One region of the Psychrobacter sp. 1U1 genome, then DNA from elsewhere that is predicted to be linked to it. Evidence: predicted binding sites of a transcription regulator. Region 1 holds the regulator's gene; the other holds the start of a gene.
What was found. The regulator PhoB, encoded in region 1, activates phosphate uptake and scavenging genes when phosphate is short. The targets are predictions, from matches to a motif close to TGTCATNAANCTGTCATAA.
Positions count from the first base shown of each region.

Region 2: the regulator PhoB is predicted to act here: its motif matches at 2,798-2,816, upstream of pstS (phosphate ABC transporter substrate-binding protein PstS).

Region 1 covers NZ_JBPYDD010000010.1:32,137-42,960, reverse strand. Annotated here, with positions in the region: gene fadB (fatty acid oxidation complex subunit alpha FadB) at 1-1,545, shown strand, start outside; gene fadA (acetyl-CoA C-acyltransferase FadA) at 1,752-2,924, shown strand; gene ACS8FB_RS13075 (isochorismatase family protein) at 3,176-3,751, shown strand; gene ACS8FB_RS13070 (DUF1287 domain-containing protein) at 3,843-4,445, shown strand; gene asd (archaetidylserine decarboxylase) at 4,573-5,412, opposite strand; gene dtd (D-aminoacyl-tRNA deacylase) at 5,531-5,983, shown strand; gene phoB (phosphate regulon transcriptional regulator PhoB) at 6,113-6,817, shown strand; gene phoR (phosphate regulon sensor histidine kinase PhoR) at 6,878-7,987, shown strand; gene ACS8FB_RS13045 (M23 family metallopeptidase) at 7,984-8,574, opposite strand; gene ACS8FB_RS13040 (3'-5' exonuclease) at 8,825-9,553, shown strand; gene ACS8FB_RS13035 (alpha/beta hydrolase family protein) at 9,585-10,562, opposite strand.
Region 2 covers NZ_JBPYDD010000004.1:114,608-125,431, forward strand. Annotated here, with positions in the region: gene ACS8FB_RS07165 (molybdopterin cofactor-binding domain-containing protein) at 1-719, opposite strand, end outside; gene ACS8FB_RS07170 (FAD binding domain-containing protein) at 722-1,714, opposite strand; gene ACS8FB_RS07175 (2Fe-2S iron-sulfur cluster-binding protein) at 1,711-2,382, opposite strand; gene pstS (phosphate ABC transporter substrate-binding protein PstS) at 2,904-4,067, shown strand; gene pstC (phosphate ABC transporter permease subunit PstC) at 4,275-5,228, shown strand; gene pstA (phosphate ABC transporter permease PstA) at 5,293-6,195, shown strand; gene pstB (phosphate ABC transporter ATP-binding protein PstB) at 6,399-7,319, shown strand; gene phoU (phosphate signaling complex protein PhoU) at 7,561-8,346, shown strand; gene ACS8FB_RS07205 (MliC family protein) at 8,421-8,798, shown strand; gene ACS8FB_RS07210 (RidA family protein) at 8,973-10,259, opposite strand; gene ACS8FB_RS07215 (HupE/UreJ family protein) at 10,466-10,824, opposite strand, start outside.

The DNA.
Region 1 (10,824 bases):
ATCTCAGGTGAGCTTGATTGGCAGGCCAAGCGTGAAGAGAAACTAAACCCTGTTAAGCTAAACCAGCTTGAGCAAGCGATGGCGTTTAACAGTGCCAAAGGCATGATCTTCTCTAAAGCCAATCCTAAGCAGTACCCAGCACCAGCCATCGCGATCGAAGCGATTGAAAAGCATGTTAACTTGCCACGTGATAAAGCGATTGAAGTTGAAGCTGCTGGTTTTGCAAAAGCTGCCAAAACGCCACAAGCAGAGAGCTTGGTTGGTCTGTTCTTGAATGATCAATTGGTTAAAAAATTAGCGAAGCAGCACAGCAAGCAAGCACATGATATCAATGAAGCGGCCGTACTAGGCGCTGGTATCATGGGCGGCGGTATCGCTTATCAGGCAGCCAGCAAGGGCTTGCCAATTATCATGAAAGACATCAAGTCTGAGCAATTAGATTTGGGTATGAAAGAGGCCAGTAAGATATTAAGTAAAATGGTCGATCGTGAGAAGATGACCCCAGCCAAAATGGGTGAAACTTTAAGCCGTATCCGTCCAACGCTGAACTATGGTGACTTTGCTGAGACTGACATCGTCATCGAAGCGGTAGTAGAAAACCCTAAGGTTAAGCATGCCGTGCTCAAAGAAGTAGAAGGTCTAGTAAAAGAAGATGCGATTTTGGCATCTAACACCTCAACGATTTCTATCACTCATTTGGCAACAGTACTTGAGCGTCCAGAAAACTTCGTCGGTATGCACTTTTTTAACCCAGTACATCGTATGCCACTGGTGGAAGTTATCCGCGGTGAAAAGTCCTCTGAAGAAGCGATTGCAACCACCGTTGCATTGGCCTCCAAGATGGGTAAAGTACCGGTTGTGGTTAACGACTGCCCAGGTTTCTTAGTAAACCGCGTATTGTTCCCATACTTCGGTGCGTTTGATTTATTGCTTAAGCAAGGTGCCGATTTTGTCCATGTTGACAAGGTCATGGAGAAATTTGGCTGGCCAATGGGTCCTGCTTACTTAATTGATGTGGTCGGTCTAGACACTGGTGTGCACGGCGCAGAAGTCATGGCGGAAGGCTTCCCTGACCGCATGAAGCCTGATTATAAAGGTGCGATCCAGCATTTATATGAAAACGAGCGTCTAGGTCAAAAGAACGGCGTTGGGTTTTATAAGTACGAAACAGATAAGCGCGGTAAGCCGAAGAAAGTCGCTGACGACGCCACTTATGAGCTATTAAAAACCACGACAGATAGCGACACGCGGGAATTTGATGATCAAACCATCATTGACCGCACTATGCTGGCTTTCTGTAATGAGACCGTACGCTGTCTAGAAGACAATATCGTCAGTACGCCAAGTGAGGCTGATATGGCGATGATCATGGGTGTTGGTTTCCCGCCGTTCCGCGGTGGTCCTTGCCGTTATATCGACCAAATGGGTCTAGATAACTACTTGGCACTGTGTGAAAAGTACGCACACCTTGGCAAAGCCTATGAAGCCCCGCAAAAGATTCGCGACATGGCAGCTGCAGGTGAGACTTTTTACGCCACAGCGTAACGAGCATACCGTATAAGGATAAGTGGGGTGCGTTTGCAAGTATCGCTGATAGCAATGGCTATATCGAGAAAGTGAACAGCAAGCGTACCGTTTTGTTCGGTTCAATTTGTTTCTAGCCCTAAAAAGTTAGGTATACAAGTACATATCGTATCTAGTATCAAAGCGAACTGATAACACTGACAATAAAAATTGAAAAGGAAAATAGTATGACAACTTTAAGTCCAAAAGATGTGGTCATCGTAGACGGTGTACGCTCAGCCATGGGAAAATCTAAAAACGGTATGTTTCGCCATGTTCGTGCTGATAATATCTCAGCGGAATTGGTCCGTGCTTTGGTAGAGCGTAACGATTTCGATACCAACGATGTCGAAGATATTATTTGGGGCTGTGTCAACCAGACGCTTGAGCAAGGTCTGAACATCGGTCGTAATATTGGTCTGCTGGCTGGTATTCCAAAGACCGCTGGCGGTCAAACCGTTAACCGTCTATGCGGCTCTTCTATGCAGGCGCTACATACGGCAGCGGCGCAAATCATGACCAACCAAGGTGATGTATTTATCATTGGCGGCGTTGAGCATATGGGTCACGTTGGTATGATGCATGGCGTGGATCTAAACCCAGCAGCCTCTAAGCATTATGCAAAAGCCTCAAACATGATGGGTTTGACAGCTGAAATGCTTGGTCGTATGAATAACATTACCCGTGAAGAGCAAGACGCCTTCGGTCTTGAGTCACATCGCCGTGCATGGGCTGCGACTACTGAAGGTCGTTTTGACAATGAAATCATCGGTATCGAAGGTCATGATGCCGCTGGTCGTCTGCAACTATGTACTGTTGATGAAGTGATTCGTCCAGATGCGACAATGGAGCAAATGCAAAAGCTACGTCCAGCCTTTGATCCTAAAGGCGGTACAGTAACGGCTGCGACCTCATCAGCCTTGTCAGATGGTGCGTCAGCAATGCTAGTAATGAGCGCACAAAAAGCCAAAGATTTAGGTCTGAAGCCTCGTGCCCGTATTCGCAGCATGGCTGTCGCTGGCTGTGATGCCGCTATCATGGGTTATGGACCTGTACCTGCCACGAACAAAGCCCTGAAGCGCGCTGGTATGAGCATCGATGATATGCAAACCATCGAGCTAAACGAAGCCTTTGCAGCGCAAGGCTTGTCAGTACTTAAAGCCTTGAACTTGACTGACAAGCAAGACATCGTCAACATCAATGGCGGTGCCATTGCTCTAGGTCATCCACTAGGCTGTTCGGGTGCTCGTATCACGGTTACCTTATTAAACGCTATGGAGCAGTCTGACACTGAGCTTGGCCTTGCAACCATGTGTATCGGTCTAGGTCAAGGTATCGCGACCGTGATTGAGCGTGTTTAAGATTTTGAAATAGCAGTCGTTTTGTAAAATTTAAATATGCTAACCCAAGCCTTCGGTTAAATAACTGGAGGCTTGTTTGTGTGTAAACAATCAAAAACCATCTATGACATAACGTTCATAAGTTGTTAATAAAGATTATGTTTATTGACGCACCGGACGAAATATGACTAAATGAGCGTATATCAAATAACAACAAATCAATCATTTAGTCTGTAGCGATGTGCTACAAACGTACAAGGAGTGTACTCAATATGGCCACTATGATTACCGATCGTACTTATCGCATCGCTCGTGAAAACACGCAAGCAATGCTTATCGATGTGCAAGAGCGCCTAACGCCGCACATTTATGATCACGAAAACATCGTCAAAAAAATAACAACGTTGATAAAAGGTCTACAGGCCCTTGATATCCCTATTATGCTTAATGAGCAATATAAAAAAGGTCTCGGTGATACGTTACCTGAAGTTTTTGAGCTATTAGAAGGTGATAATGCTAAAAGTTTTGAAAAAGTTACATTTAGCGCTTGCGACAACGATGATTCATGGCATTATTTGGCGCAGCAAAACCGTAGTATCGTTCTACTATTTGGCGTTGAGACGCATGTGTGTGTCATGCAAACGGCGTTAGATTTACTGGATAATGGCATGCAACCAGTCATCGTTGGTGATGCGGTAGGATCACGCTTTCCATATGATAAAAAACAAGCCATACGGCGTATTCGCCGCGCAGGTGGGGTAATTACTACGGTTGAGACCATATTGTTTGAGCTATGTCGCACAAGTCGCGACCCTGCATTTAAGACTATTAGTAATCTGATTAAGTAGTCAATTATCGTTAAAGGTAGTTATTAAACAATCTAGATAATGAAGTGCCTAGTCAGATTTTATTAAAAATAGACAATATAAGGCATAAAAGATGAATAGGGTAAAGCAGTACGGTTTTAAACCGCTCTTAGCAGTTGTATTTTTAATAATGATGATACAACCAGTGATGGCTGCCAGTCCTAACAGCAGTGGTAGCAAGCTGGCAGCAGATGCCAAAAAACAAATCGGCGTGACAGTCAATTATGACGCCACTTATCAAAAACTGGACTTTCCACGTGGTGATGTACCGATGAAAACGGGGAGAAGTACCGATGTCATCGTACGTGCTTATCGTTTGCAAAATATAGATTTACAGCAGCTGGTCAATCACGACATGAAGTCAAATTGGTCAGAATATCCAAAGAATTGGGGATTAAAGTCACCGGATAACAATATTGACCATCGCCGAGTGGCCAATCTTGAAGTGTTTTTTGAGCGTCATGGAAAATCATTATCTGTCACTGACAAAGACAGTTTTAAGACAGGGGATATTGTGACGTGGCGACTGCCAAAAGACAACGTGCCGCATATTGGTATCGTCTCAAACAAAAAGACTGCCGATGGAACGCCGCTTATTATTCACAATATTGGAGATGGTACGCAAGAAGAGAATATCCTTTTCACCTATCCTATTGCCAAACATTTTCGTTACTAAAACATTTGGTACAGATGATATGAAGTTATTCATAGTGTAAACGATGGATAATATGGCGCAAAACAAAACCCAGCCAATAGTGTCATGAGTGTCATGCTATTGACTGGGTTTTTTATTGGGGTTTTATTTATTTTCCCGTATGGGCAGCCCCTAGTAATTGACCCATTTGTACCACGCTGTTCGCCATTATATTATCTTGCCAGTCAGCTTTTGCAGCTTTAGGCAATATAACAATGGCGGTTGACCCCAGATAAAAGCGCCCAAGCTCATCACCTTGAGCCAACACCATACTATGCTCAGCTTCTTGAATATCGTCGGTACGGGTAATTTTTCCTGTCGCTACCGTCTCAATACCGGCGACAATCATAGCGCCAACCATCACGACTGCTGCTTTGCCGTATTCGGTATCAAACATACAAACCAAACGCTCGTTACGGGCAAATAAGTCGGGCACGTTAGCAGCAGTGGTATTATTGACTGAAAATAATGTACCTGGCACATAGCGAGTTTTGGTCAAGGTACCTGTAAAAGGCATGTGCACACGGTGATAGTTGCTGGGCGCTAGATAAACAGTAGCAAAACTACCATCAGCGAAGTAACTACCATCATCACTATCAGCAAGTAGCTGTCCGATGTCGTAGTAACGCCCTTTAGCCTGAAGTAGCTTATGATCGTTAATTTGACCAAGCTGCGAGACAATACCGTCAGCAGGGCTTACAATGCCATGGACGGTAGTATCGATAGCACGAGCATCATCTTTGAGTTCACGGGTAAAAAAATCGTTAAAGCTCTCGTAAGCATTTAAGCTTTGACGTTCGTATTCATCCAACTTTACATCATATGCTTTTGCAAAGCTGCGAATAAAAGCACGTTTAACCATTGGATGACGGCTAGCCGCCAAACGTCCAGCAACTTTACTAAGTTTTTGCTGCGGTACAAACTGCTGAATGGTGGTAAATAAAGTCATAAAGGGTTACCAAAGTAGTTGTTAAAATAAGAAAATAAAAGTTAGAAATAATAAATATTTATATTTTACCATGGTCAGTACTCAATCGTATGACCATAATTGTTTAAGGAAGCAGTTTATGAAAGCTCTAATCCAGCGGGTAAACCGTGCTAGTGTTATAGTTGATGAATGTTGTATAGGCTCAATTGAACATGGGCTCTTGGCATATATTGGCTTAGGACCCGATGATGACTTACAACAGGCAAAACGTATGATCGATAAGATTGTCACTTATCGTGTTTTTGAAAATACAGCTGATCCAGCTAAACTTGGCAAACTGGATAAAAATGTACAACAGGTAGGTGGCGGATTATTACTGGTATCACAATTTACCTTGATGGCCAAAACAGACAAAGGACGACGCCCTGACTTTGGCGGTGCGATGCCGCCCGAGGCTGCAAAAGTATTGTTTGAGCAATTAGTCGCTTATGCAAAGACTCAGCATCCCAACGTTGCAACGGGACAGTTTGGAGCTGATATGCAAATCGATAGCGTCAATGATGGGCCTCTAAACTTTTTGTTAGAAGTTTAAAGAGCGAATGTCATCAAACTGTCATAATTAACGCGTTTAATAGACGGTCATTAACGAGTGTTTACCGTCTTTTTTAGCCCAAACTTCCCTCTTATATAATTATTCAGCGCTTAATAATAAGGTTGTCCTATGCATAATGAGCAAATTTTGATTGTCGAAGATGAGCCTGCCATTCGTGAAATGGTGGTGATGACATTGGAGATGGCTGGATTTGACAGCTTGCAAGCGGCTGATGTGTCAGAGGCGCATCAACAAGTGGTTGATCATCGTCCTGCGCTTATCTTATTAGATTGGATGTTACCTGGAGATAAAAGCGGTATTGATTTTTGTCGTATGCTTAAAAGCGATGAGCTGCTTGCTGAGATACCAGTCATTATGCTGACGGCCAAAAGTGAAGAGGACAGTAAAGTTCATGGGCTTGATGCGGGTGCTGATGATTATATGACCAAGCCTTTTTCGACACGAGAGCTAATCTCAAGGATTAAAGCGGTATTGCGTCGTAGTAGTGCGCTGAGTGCTGATAAGTCTATCGAGATAGGTAAGCTGAGCCTAGACCCTAAAAGCCAACGCGTCACGGCCAATGATAAGGTTGTGGATATCGGACCGACAGAGTATAGGCTATTGGCGTTTTTTATGAGTCATCCAGAGCGTGCCTATACGCGCGCACAACTGCTCGATCAGGTATGGGGCGGTAATGTCTATATCGAAGATCGGACAATTGATGTGCATATCAGGCGTTTGCGTAAATTATTAAAGCCCCACGACTGCGATACGTTGATTCAAACAGTGCGAGGTACTGGTTATCGGTTCTCTAGTCTCATTGAGCCAGTATGAGCCAGTTTAAACAGAACGACATATGAATGACAAAGTAACGCAGTAGATAGTCGTAAGGGTATGAAAGATATGATAACGCCTATAGAAAACGAGCAACAAAACGAGCCAGAACAGCACCCGCAAGATCAAGCAACTCAGCAAGAAGTGATGGGCCAGCTCAAAAAAATCAGAAGCTCATTACGCGCTCTACAAGACGCCGTAATACTGCTCAATAATGATGATAGTTTAGAGTGGTGGAATCAAGCTGCTGAAGATTTACTATTGCTACAAGTAGCAGATAAAGGTAAGAGTATTTTTGATTTTATCAATGTGCCTGAGTTTCGCCAGTACTATCAAGCCATGACGACACCCAACGATGGTGTGCATATGGCTTCTTGGCGAGATCCTAAGCGTTACTTGAAATGCGAGCTCACCCCTTTTGGGGACGAAAAACTATTAATCATTTATGATGTGACTCGTCTGCATCATTTGGAACAAATGCGCCGCGACTTTGTGGCAAATGTCTCACATGAGCTTAGAACGCCCTTGACAGTCCTCATGGGTTATCTCGAAAACTTCTCAGATCAGCCAGACATGCCGCCGCATTGGCAGCGTGGGTTTGAGCTGATGACCCAGCAGACAGCGCGTATGAATAGAATCGTCAATGATTTATTACTGTTGTCTCGGATTGAGATTGAAGAGACGCATGAGTTTCATTATATTAATATGACCAAAATGCTAACCCATATCTACGATGATGCCCAAGCTTATAATAGCGAATATGGGCATAGCATACATTTGCAGATAGATACCTATGATGGCTTATACGGGTCAGAGATGTATTTAAATAGCGCCTTGTCTAACTTGGTCATCAATGCCATCAAATACACACCCAAAGGCGGTAATATCACAATCAGCTGGGCCAAGACCTCTGAAGGCTGCCGTTTTGCTGTTGAGGATGATGGTATCGGTATTGCACCCCAGCATATCACGCGGTTGACTGAGCGTTTTTATCGTATCGATAGTGGACGTAGCCGTGCCACAGGCGGCACTGGGTTAGGTCTCGCAATTGTCAAACACGTCCTATATCAATACGATGTAAACTTACAAATTGAGTCAACAGAGGGCGTAGGGTCGACGTTTAGTGCGTTGTTCCCCGCCAACCATGTACGATCTGAGCCTACGCTTTAGTCTTTTTGTAAAAGTGGGTAAGGATTGACAGCACTGCCGCTGATATAAATACCATAATGTACGTGCGGCGGTGTACCTTTGGCATTACCACTGTCACCAACATAGCCTATGATATCACCAGCATTTACCCAGTCGTTGGGAGTTATATCAGCATAATCTTCTAGGTGTGCATAATAATGTCCTGCACCGCCAGGACCTACGACCATCACCACACGTCCGCCTAATGTATTTTCGCCAACCTTACTGACAATGCCTTGCGTCGTTGACTGTACTGGTGTGCCGCGCGGCGCAAAGATATCGATGCCTTCATGCGTGCGACCTTGGCTACGAGCAGCGCCCCAAGTATCGGTCAAGTGCTGATCTGGTAGTGGACTTGGCAAGCTATCTTCTGTTGGCAACTCTTGTTGTAGCAGACTCAACTGTTGCCATTTTGCGACGACAAAGGACTGTGTTTGTTGACTGATACTTGGGAGAAGTTTGTCGAATACAAATAATAAGGCCAATAGCACAGCAGCTTTGATTAACACACTCAGCATACGGCGCAAACGTGCAGGCTTTGGTTGCTGGTTTTTTTGATCTACTGGCATCGACATCTCTTATTGTGTTTTGTGGTTTACTCTAAATCGTGTTGGACATTTACAAAGGTCGAGTGTACAACACACCTTAATATTATAGATGCCTTGTTCTTTAATGTTTGTATGTCATTGTTATATGACGCTTTTATCCCCATAAAGACTGAGCATGCATATGACAATACTATAGTTAGTATAGAAAAAAATCGATACTTTTATAAGAATTTACTACTGGCATAGATTTTATAGTGAATTGGCTAGATTCTTGACTGACTCTTTTGGGACTAATACTGATGACTGGTTTTTTATGACTGATACTGCGCTTGTTATTGATACTGAAACCGACCAAGGTCGAGATCCACGACCTATCCAAGTTGCAACCATTAATGTGGCCAGTGGGTTTGAGTGGATGAAATACTTTAACAGTGGCCGTCCTATATCACCAATTGTGATCAAAGTTCATGGCATTACCGATGATGATGTCGCTGGACTTGAGCGTTTTGAATTGGATGAATTTGACTTGCCGCAGTATCTGATTGGCCATAACGTACGCTTTGATTGGCGAGTGATCGGTAGGCCGTCTGCTAAGCTGATTTGTACCGTGCGACTGGCGCGCGTCGCTTTTCCAGAATGGCGCTATTATGGGCAGTCCAAATGTATTGAGCAGTTATTGGGACAAGAGGAAGCTAGCAAAATGACCATTGCTGCACATGATGCACTAGGTGATGCGCGCATGTGTTATTTGCTTTACCAAGCTTGCTGTGAGCGCCTACAAATCAAGCCCATAGATTTTGAGACAGCGCACAAGATTTCGAACACCGCCAACCCAGTCGCGAAGATGCCATTTGGTAAGTATAAAGGCAAGCTTATTAAAGAAGTACCTATTGGTTACGTTAAGTGGATGCTAGGCAACATTCATAACATGACACCGTCATTGCATTCTGCTTTGACTAAGCGCCTCAAGGCAGAAGAGGCTAATAGCATCAACAAATAAATAAGCGGTTTGAATATAAGATGCATTATATTTATTGTGATTGCTCGTTTAGCCAATCCACTGCCATTTGCCACAGTTTAGGAGCTTTAGCGTTGGTTCTACTACTAAAATAGCGCATGTGTCCAATGCTGTTTAGGCCAAAGTCTTTTGGATCAAAGATGCGTTTTTCGATTGGCATTTTGGTAAATACGCGAATCATGTCATCCATGTTTTTACTATTGGCAATGTCATCATCGCTAAAGCCGAGCCATAATGCTGGCATGCTAATCTCAGCATAAAAATGCGTGTGGACACTTTTGCCAAAGGCGGTCTTGATATAGCCTGCGCCATTGCACCACGCGCGCCACTGACGAGCTACGCCGCGCGGTAGCGGCTCGCCCATACCGATTTTATCAGCTGGGGTGTAGCCTAAGGTTAAGTTAGTGAGTGGAATAAAGGCGTCCATAAAACCCATGGCCTTGAGCTTATAAGGCATGTCCATATTTTTAATGCGCCCTGATGAACAAGCGACATTAAAAACTGAAGCAATAGAGGCATAGTTGGGCATAAGGCCAATCAGCTGACCGCCTGCGCTATGGCCAATCAGGTGATAAGTGGCATTACCGAACTCATCTTGTAAGGCATCGAGGGCGGCTGGCATATCATGTCGCCCCCAACTGATAAGAGAGGCATCACATTTGGTCAAATCGGTCGTCAGCGACTCACCAATACCTTCATTATCAAAGGTTAGTACTCCAAAGCCTTGCTCTGCTAAAAAAGTCGCGAAACTGTGATAGAACTGACGTTTGATACCAGTCGCTGGCGCGATCATCACGGCTGTGTTTACAGAAGTTTTAGGACGGTAGACGGTCGCTGCTAACGCTCGATTGCGATCAGATATGATGGTCAACGCATAAGTATCGATACTTGTAACCTTCGTCTCTAATGGAGCGTTGCTTGTAGTATCAAGAGGCGTGGCAGACATGCGCTCTTGTTTATTTGCAGAAAGTGGTGTTTGGTTTTGATGCATTGCCATACCTTATGATGTGTACCAATAAGCGATGATTATTAATAAATGATATGCTGTAAAGGTTAGCATACTTGTAAGTACAGCGTATTATTACCAAGATTGGTCATTATACGTCAGTGATAAAAAGTTGTTATTAGCCATTAACATAGCTTATGCTAAGAGGAATGCTAGCAAGACAAATGCTTGGTTGTATCTCTTTATCTAACATTATCTTTTATCGTTTATATATTCCAAAGTCCGAAAATAGACGTGAAACCAATTT
Region 2 (10,824 bases), on a different contig from region 1:
TGCTGCTTACAAGAGGCGATCATCTGGTTTGAAGTATATAAGACAAGCTTGTCATCTTCCCAATGTGCCAAAGTAACGTGCGGTTCCATTGCAGCGCTATTTTGACTTGGGGTATGGTACATACTATCGAGGGTTACCGCCGAATCCGCAAGGCCTTGCTCTGGATCTCCGTGCTTGGCATTCTTATCCGAGCCTTTTTTCTCATTTACCTCGTGGGCGTTAGGTAGCTCTTTAGTAAAATCCAAAGCCGCTTGATCGGTTTCGTCTTTATAAGTGACTTTAAGGGCCTTGGCGCCTTCGGTCGCCGCTTCAAAAGTTTCAGCGACAACAACAGCGATGGGCTCACCATGATAAAAAACCTCGCTTACGCCCTGAGTCGGTGCTTCGGTCTCACCGCCTTGCTGTGCATTACGTAAGAAGCGCTTAGGATCAGTAACGACTTTAATAATACCTGGAATATGTGCAATCGAGTCGTTATCGATCTTTTCGACTTTTCCTTTAGCAACGGTTGAGCCCACCAAGACACCATACAATTTATTGTCTAGTTGAATCTCTGCCGAATAATGAGCTTGACCGCTAACCTTTAACGAGCCCTCGACGCGGTTAATCGGTTTACCCACCAAATTACTTGCTGTTTTGTCAAATAACGTTTCAACAGGCTCATTCATTTTTTCTTTATTGGTAGGCTCTGACGGTAATACTGAATCTAATAATGACATGATTATGCTCCCTCGCCCGCTAGTGCACGCTTAATGACTTGTTTTAGCAAACGGCGTGTTAGTGGTATTTTAAAATCGTTTTGACCGCTACCTTTGGCATCTTTTAACAACAGATCTGCTGCCTGATTGATAGTGTCATCGTCGCCCTGCGTATCCGTCAATAGATCTTCCACGTCCTCATTGCGCCATGGCTGAGTACCAATTCCGCCAAATGCTAAGCGTACTGTCGCCAAATTACCATTATCATCAGCGTCTATCACAGCTGCACAGGATACAAGCGCAAAAGCGTAAGAGGCGCGGTCACGCACTTTGTCATAAGTGTGCATACCTTTAATAGGTGCTGGCAGCACAACATACGTAATAAGCTCACCGGACTCTAAAACGTTTTCGATATGGGGGGTATCTTTTGGCAGACAATAAAAGTCTTTTACCGGAATCTGCCGAGTCGAGCCATCGGTTTTGGCAGTCTCAATCGTTGCATCAAGCAGACGCATAGCGACCGCCATATCGGATGGGTGCTGAGCAATACAAGATTCGCTGGTACCCAAAATAGCCAAAGAGCGGTTCTCACCATCAATTGCAGGACAGCCAGTGCCCGGTTCACGCTTATTACAAGGGCTATCGGTATGATAAAAGTAGTAGCAGCGCGTACGCTGCAGGAAGTTACCGCCAGTCGTCGCTTTATTGCGCAGCTGACCAGTTGCACCAGCTAATATGGCGCGAGACAATACTGGATAATTGGCAATCACACTAGGATGCGCGGCCAAATCACTATTGCTCACTAAAGTCCCAATACGTAGACCGCCATCAGCAGTGTCTTCAATCTGTTCAAGCTCTAAGCGTGTCACATCAACCAGTTTGGTTGGCGTTTCAATCTCAAACTTCATCAGATCGAGCAAATTGGTACCGCCTGCGATAAATGAGGCCTCTTTAGGAGTAGCAAACATTACCGCTTGCTGCGGTTCGAGGGCACGGATATATTCAAAGCGTTTCATGAGCGGCCTCCTGCTGTGCTACTGGCAGTTTTATTATGGTTTACTGATTGGTTACCAAGTTGGGACTGACTGGGCGGCGGTGACCAAATACCTGTTACGGCCGAGTCTTGCAGCGAACTTGTATTCGTCTTTTCACTAGAAGAAGCCCGCTTACCTGACACTTCGCTTTCAAGCACTTGTGAGATGGCATCAACGATGTTGGGATAAGCAGAACAGCGACAAATATTGCCACTCATGCGCTCAGCGATCTCTTGGACTAATAGCCCATTAGGGTTTTTGAGATCTGTCGTCACATAGCTTGGCCAATTTTGCTTGACCTCTTCTATTAAGGCAGTCGCTGAACAAATTTGCCCCGGGGTACAATACCCACACTGAAAAGCATCGTGATCTTTAAATGCTTGTTGCAAGGCTGATAACGATTCGGGCATACCAATGCCTTCGATTGTCGTGATTTCATCACCGTCGTGCATCACGGCTAAGGTCAAACAGGAATTAATACGCTCACCATTGATGAGCATCGTACAAGCACCGCATTGACCGTGGTCACAGCCTTTCTTGGGTCCAGTGATTTGTAAATGTTGGCGGCAGACATCGAGCAATGTCGTGCGCGGATCGAGATTATCAAGCTGATAATCCTGCTTATTAATCGTTAACGTCAAAGTAGACATGCTGGCTTCTCGCTGGCAGATGATAAGAATTTGCGGATGATTTTTTATCCATCCATCTAGTTATTTAGTATTGATTATTTAATATTAAGACGTATTGGACATTTAGCTTTGACGCTACTACAGACCGTTTTTATGCCTTTAATATGCGCTAATGTCATCATTAATATAGAAAAATACAATCGAAACAATCTATACATTAATATGCTCAGCGAAACTTACGATATTGTTTTTTTGTAGTAGATAGGCAAAAAGTGTTAACGCTCAGGCAAATCTGCCTATTTCTCATTTGCGCATACAGAATTAAAACTCCAACTTACAACTGGTTTAATTCAACCTCTTATATAACCATTTTATATAGTCATTAATTTATAACGACCAATCTAAAATTTCACTGCTAATAAGATAAATTTCCCATTGTCATCAAACTGTCATGAAAGCTTGGCAAACTACGACACATCTTCCAAACAGTTATTTTTGCTTTTTATCAAATTTGCTTTGTTGTCAAACTTTAGGAGTCTTACATGCGTTATTCGTTATTAGCAGTCGCCGTTAGTTGTACCTTATTACTCACCGCTTGTAATAAATCGACTAATACTACAGAGTCGGCTACTGATAGCAGTAGCGCTGTAACAGCGGCTGAAACCACCACTAATACAGCGTCTACTACAGCAACTGATTTTAAATCTGCTGAAAACATCGCCATGAACATCACCGGTGCAGGCGCTTCGTTCCCGCAACCTATCTATGCCAAATGGTCTTATGACTATAATGCCGCGACTGGCGGTCAGGTGAACTACCAATCAATTGGCTCCTCTGGTGGTATCAAACAAATCGAAGCAAAAACTGTAGACTTTGGCGCTTCCGATGCACCGATGACCCCTGAAGAGTTGGACGCAGCAGGACTTATTCAGTTTCCGACCGTCATCGGTGGCGTCGTACCGATTGTCAACATCAATGGCATAGAGCCAGGTCAGCTGAAATTGGACGGCGCAACGTTAGCGGACATCTACTTGGGTAAGATTAGCAACTGGAACGACCCTGCTATTACTAACCTAAACCCAGACTTAACCCTGCCTGATGCTGCTATTACCACCGTATTCCGCTCAGATGGTTCAGGTACGACCTTTAACTTTACCGATTATCTGGCCAAGGTTTCAACTGACTGGAAAGACAGCGTTGGTGTCGATAAAACCGTCAAATGGCCGACCTCTGCGACTGGTGCAGGTGGTAAAGGTAACGAAGGGGTTTCAAGTTACGTCAATCGTATGAAAAACTCTATCGGCTACGTCGAGTACGCTTACGCCAAGCAAAATAACATGTCACATACTGCACTAAAAAATGCGGCTGGCAACTTTGTGCAGCCATCTGCTGAGACCTTTGCAGCGGCAGGTGATATCGACTGGTCACAGCAAGCAGGCTTTTATAAAGTCATCACCAACTCTGAGACTGAGCAAGCATGGCCAATCGCAGCGGCGACCTTTATCTTGGTACATAAGCAGCCAGAAAATCCGCAGCAAGTGGCTGGCGTCTTAAACTTCTTCGACTGGGCTTACGCTCAAGGCGACGATGATGCCTTAGCCCTTGATTATGTGCCGTTTTCTGATACCGCTGTTGCGCTCTTTAAAGCGCAGTGGAATGAAGTCAAAGGCAGCGATGGTCAACCCGTCTACAAACCAGCTCAATAGTATTTAAAAACCAGTAATGATTCTCGAGTCACCCTTTCAAACAGCTATTCTCCGGTAGTTGTTTGAAAGGTTTTATCACAACAAATTTAAAAGTAGCGTTATTAATTACCGTTAGTAGCGCTACTGATTAAAATTTAGTTTGCTGTGATAAGACCTGATTAATCTTTTGAATCTTTTGATTTAACCCTATTTGATGCTGAGACACTTATGAATGACCTAAGGTCCCAACTGGCTAAACAAAAACGTTACGACGCGCTATTCGTTAATGCAACTAAGGCTTTTGCCATCCTCGTTCTCTTATCCTTGGGCGGCATTTTGGTCTCATTAATCATCGAGGCTTGGCCAAGTATTCAAGCATTTGGTCTCGGCTTTTATACCAGTAATAACTGGGATACGGTTGCCAATGAGTACGGTGCGCTAGCGCCTATTTATGGCACGCTTGTCACTTCGTTTATCGCGATTTTAATCGCCGTGCCAGTCAGCTTTGGTATTGCGATATTTCTGACCGAGATGTGCCCGAATTTCTTAAAAAAGCCACTTGGTATCGCCATTGAACTACTGGCAGGTATTCCCTCTATCATTTACGGTATGTGGGGATTGTTTGTATTTGCGCCATTTTTTGGCGATCACATTCAGCCGTGGTTTATCGAACACGTCGGTCCACTGCCTATCATCGGTAAGCTATTTGTGGGTGCACCAATGGGACTCGGTATGTTTACCGCTTCACTGGTACTTGCCATTATGATTATTCCTTTTATCGCGGCCACCATGCGTGATGTCTTTTCCGTGGTGCCGGATTTATTAAAAGAATCGGCTTACGGCATGGGTGCGACGACTTGGGAAGTTATGTTTAAGATTATCTTGCCCTATACCAAAGCGGGCGTCGTAGGCGGTGTCATTTTGGGATTGGGTCGTGCATTGGGTGAAACGATGGCCGTGACCTTCCTCATCGGCAACGCCTTTAATATCAGTCCAAGTCTATTTACTTCTGGGGTCACCATTACCTCTGCCCTTGCCAATGAATTCGCCGAAGCCTCTAGTGAGCTACATCTGGCGTCGTTATTACATTTAGGCTTAATTCTATTTGTCATCACTTTCATTGTGCTGTCTTTGGCTAAGCTCATGCTGATGCGCATGGATCATAAAGCAGGTAATCGATAGTAGCTGGATTTTTGATAGATTTTAATGGTTATTGGTACTGATAAGAATATGGGAAATGAGTGTTATGCCTACTAATGCTATGAATTCAGCGTTACCTGTTAAGACAAGCTTTGAAGATCGTTATAACAAGCGCCTTTATAACAAGCGGCGCTGGGCCAACAAGCTCGGTTTGGGTTTTGCCATGTCAGCGATGGTTTTTGGCTTGATTTGGCTGTTTTGGATATTGGTAACGCTTTTTGTAGAAGGCTTTCAAGGCATGGTGCAAATGCCTATCTTTACCGCCGACACTCCGCCGCCAATGAGCGCAGGTGGTTTACGTAACGCCATTGTCGGTTCCGTGATGTTGGCATTTTCGGGATTGTTTATCGGCGCGCCTATTGGCTTGATGACAGGGATTTATTTGTCTGAGTTCTCTCATGGCAGCATGCTTGGCAAGGTGACGCGCTTCTTAAACGATATTTTGCTCTCTGCACCTTCGATTGTCATTGGTCTCTTTATTTATGCGTTGATGGTAAAAGGCCAAAGCTTTTCTGGTTGGGCCGGCGCACTGGCATTGGCACTCATTGTCATTCCTGTTGTCGTGCGTACGACTGAGAACATGCTTAACTTAGTGCCCAACAGTATTCGTGAAGCGGCCTATGCACTGGGTACGCCTAAATGGAAAATGGTAACGCAAGTCACTATTAAAGCGGCTCGAGCAGGGCTGACCACTGGTGTGCTGTTGGCCTTTGCCAGAATCACGGGTGAGACAGCGCCATTACTATTTACGGCATTAAACAACCAATACTTTAGTACCGATATGAGTCAGCCAATTGCTAACTTGCCTAATACCATTTATCAGTTTGCGATGAGCCCTTATGACAATTGGCATGCACTTGCATGGGCCGCTGCACTGCTCATTACCGCTTCGGTATTGGTCCTAAATGTCTTGGCAAGATTCATCGGTGGTCGCAGCTCCAGCAAATAGCAGACAAACCAAATAAAAGCAGTTACTAAATAAAAATGATGCGTTTTTGACATGTGTTGCTGGAATAAATTTCACTTGCGTGCTGTGCCTACGCCGACAGAGGCCGCGCGAAATATATTCCAACAACACTGGGTCGTTTTTAAAGTAGATCAACTACACCATTTACTTAAATTTATATTCATTAAGCTAGGTTGGATAACATTATGAATGACGTCATAAGCAAAGTCCGTACAACAACTAATACGAATAACTTCAAGACGCCGACAGGCAATCTACTAAATAGGCCAATGTCGACGGCAGCGCAAATGCAGCAGCCAGATGCGGCAAACCTAACTAAGCAAACACTGCATGATATTCCCAAAAACATGCCTGCAGCAAAAATGCAGATTCGTGATTTAAGCTTTTATTATGGTGATTTTCAGGCACTAAAAAACATCAATATCGACATTCCTGATAAAAAGGTCACTGCCTTTATCGGCCCGTCAGGTTGCGGAAAATCGACTCTGCTACGTACTTTTAATCGTATGTATGACTTATATCCCGGCATGCGTGCAGAAGGCAATATCAATCTTGATGGCAAAAACATCTTAGGTAAAGACGTCGATGTCAACCTACTACGCGCGCAAGTGGGCATGGTGTTTCAAAAGCCAACCCCGTTCCCGATGTCCATCTATGACAATGTCGCCTTTGGTGTGCGTCTCTATGAAAAATTAAGCAAAGCTGAGCTCGATAATCGTGTGGAATGGGCGCTAAAAAAATCGGCATTATGGCCAGAAGTAAAAGACAAGCTCAAAGCTTCAGGCTTGTCTTTATCAGGCGGACAGCAGCAACGACTGTGTATCGCTCGTAGTGTCGCTACCAAGCCTGAAGTGCTGTTACTTGATGAGCCAACCTCTGCACTTGACCCACTCTCGACAGGCGCCATTGAGGATTTGATTGAAGACCTAAAAAACGACTACACCATTGCCATCGTTACTCATAACATGCAACAGGCTGCGCGAGTGTCAGACTATACAGTCTATATGTATTTGGGCGATATGATTGAGATGGGCGAGACGGACCAAGTATTTACCACGCCTACGCAAAAAGCGACGGAAGACTACATTACTGGTCGTTATGGTTAACGCTGTGCAAATTAAAAGTACAGCAGACTAAAGCTATTTACACAAATTAAAAAACATATCTCGTTATAGTCGTTTCATTTTAAAAAGATATATGTACTGCTGGGGTGAATTTTGCGAAGCATCTGTCTGGCCTGCGCACAGCAAGCGAGGAAAATTTATCCCAGCAGCACGCCATTAACAGTGCCCTTCTTTTAGGTTGAACTGACTACACTAAAATACAGATATTTAGGAAATACCTCTTATGCAAAGTGACAAGCACATCTCCAAAAGTTTTGATCAAGATTTGGATGAGGCGATTCGTCTGTTTTTAGTGATGGGCGACCATGCAGCTAGCCAAGTTGCCAAAGCCATTCACGCCCTTATCGACAAGGATGACACACTGGCGCAAGAAGTCATCGAGATGGATTTTGAAATCAATCGGCAGGAGGTCGAGCTTGATGAGCATATCTTGTTATTGGTCGCCAAGCGTCAGCCAGCGGCCAGTGATTTGCGCTTGGTAATGTCCATCAGTAAAGGCGTGGTAGATCTGGAGCGCATCGGCGATGAAGCGGTCAAAATCGCCAAAATGGCCAATAAACTTGCAGCACAAGGCAAATCATCATACGGTTACGCTGAGGTTCAACATCTCAGCAATCAGGTTCGTATCATGCTACATAATGCGCTAGAAGCCTTTAGTCAGTCGAATGCTGAGCAGGCATTTGAAGTGATGCGCAATGATGATGTGGTCAATGAGGAATATCAGTCAGCGATTCGTGCCTTGATGACTTATATCATGGAGGACGCGCGCCACGTCTCCAAGGTCATCAATATCGTGTGGGTGTTGCGCGCGCTTGAGCGTATTGGTGATCATGCGCAAAACATCGCTGAGCTGGTTATCAACTATATCAGCGGACAAGATGTACGCCATTCGGACTATGCGCTGGTCGAAAAAGCGGTGCAAGAAGCCAATGATCGGATGGCGGCGCGCCGAACTAACGACGTGCCAGTGGCAGATATCGGCACAACAAATGATAATAGAAGCCAATAAAATAGACACAACTTATTGTAAGATACGTCTCGCATTGCTACCCTTATCAGCCCGTAGTGCTATCGAGAAATATCATGAAAAAATTACTGGTTGTAACCCCTACTATTTTATTATTAGCAGCATGTGCGACTAATGCACCAATAAATAATGGCCATAGTGGGCATAAGCCTCAAATACAAAAATCTTATGCTTTTAGCTGTGAAGATAATAGTAAGGTGACTGCTATTTATTCAGCGAATGGCAAATTCGCTAACTTAAGCTTGACCCTTCCTAAGCTTGGCTTACGCAATAAAAGAGTTAATCTTAAACGAGCAGTATCAGGTTCTGGTGCTCGTTATGTTAAGGAGTCAAGCTCTAAAGCCAGCTACGAATGGCAGACTAAAGCCAATGTTGGCGTCCTGAGTATCCGCTCAGTAAACGATCGTAAATACAGCGTTACTTGCCGACTATAAAAGCCATCATATTATTTTTTAAACCGTTCTCTTTTCAAACAGCTCGCCTTTTTAAATAACATTTTTTCTAAATAAACCCTCTTCATATTACTAGGAAGATCTAAAAAAAGTGCCCGTCGTTGAAATGACTGGCACTTTTTTCTTAAAAAGTCCTGTTATCAACAATTACTATTCTCAAGCTGGTGGCGTACCCTCGGCATTAGATATGACAGTGTCAATCTGTATCAAAGCATCCATAGGAATAGCGGCAACACCAATCACTGTTCTGGCTGGCAAGTCGTTATTGAAGAAGGTCTTATAAATATCATTTACCGCATCGATATCCGTGATGTCTGTAAGTTGGATGGTCATTTTTACCACATCGTCCATAACATGATCGATACTTTCTACAATGGCTTTGATATTTTCTAAGCACTGTTTGGTCTGCGCTTTTATATCACCATCGATTAGTTTGCCGGTTTCAGGATTGATAGGTAATTGACCTGAGAGATGGTTGTAATGAGAGAACGCTACCGTTTGTGTCGATAACGGGTTCTTCGGCGCTTTATCGGTATTGTTAGCCTTAATAGTGATGCTATGTTTATCTTCAGTGGCTTGTGGCGGTGTGCCATTTCCATGAGACACGATAGCATCAATCTGTACCAAAGCATCTAGCTGTAAATCTGACGCTATCACCATCGTCAGTGCCGGTAAATAGGCCGCGCTTCCATCACTGGTTGACTCTGGAAAGAATTCTTTATAAACGTCATTTACCACGTCCACATCGGCAAGACTCTTTAAAAAGATATTTACTTTGACAATTTCTTGAAGAGGAACGTCGATACTTTCTAAAATCGCTTCAATGTTTTGTAGGCATTGCTGCGTCTGCTCTTTGACACCACCAGCGACCAGCTTACCAGTTTCAATATCGACAGGCAGTTGCGCTGAGATATTATTGTAATGGGAAAAAGCGATCGTATGCGGCGATACTGAATCTTTTGGTACTTGTTCATTGTTTTTTGGTACTTTTACCAGCTCAACGGGTGCTTGCGGATACGTACCTTCACCGTTTGAGATAACAGCGTCCATTTGTACCAAAGCATCATCCATGGGTAGTGCTGCTACTGCTATGACCGTCCGTGTCGGCAGATAGCCTTGAAAAAATGCGGGGTAAATCGTATCGATGTCTTTAATGTCTTCGATGTTTTTTAAAAATATATTAATTTTGATCACATCATTCATGTCATGATCGATGCTTGCTACAATGGTTTTGATATTTTTTAGGCACTGCGCGGCTTGGACTTTTATATCGTTCGCAACCAAATCACCGGTAGTAATATTGACAGGTAATTGCGCTGAGATATAGTTGTAATGCGAAAAAGCAACAGTTTGCGTAGACAGTAAATTTTGCGGAGCAATGTCCGTGTTTCTTGATACTTTTATGATAGTGTCATTAATAGCGTGATTAGTAGTGTCATTCATATCGGTATTCCCTATTTGATATGTGTTTTTATATAAATCTCAGTTTGATACAGTTTTATCGTTTTCTATAAAAAGCTAGCTATGGAACAAGACGAGAAAATTAAACTCAAAAAGCCGCAAGAAATCTGTGCGGCTTTTTAGATTTATCATGATAACTGGGTTGCAGCACTAGTAGAGACTAGCTAGTGAAGATCAGCTAGTAGCGATTAGCCAGCAGCCAATACCCCACCAATGATAGCAACCACGCCGCCTAATGCACGAGTAATACGGTTATCGGCTTTGAGCATCATGGTGCCGAGACCGCGACCGACAAAGGTAATGGCTAAGGTTGCGACTACGAAGCCAGCCATATAAAGCAGTAAGCTTGAACCTTGGGTCATCTCAGTTCCGTGAGCATAACCGTGGGCGACCATAAACAGCGCAACCAAAGTGCCACCAACAGCAGTCGGCAGTTTTGCAAGCGTCGCGATTAGTACACCGACTAGCAAGACTGACATGGCAATGCCTGTCTCTATCCCAGCCAAACTAACACCAGCCCATGCGAGGCCTGCGCCCGCTATCATGC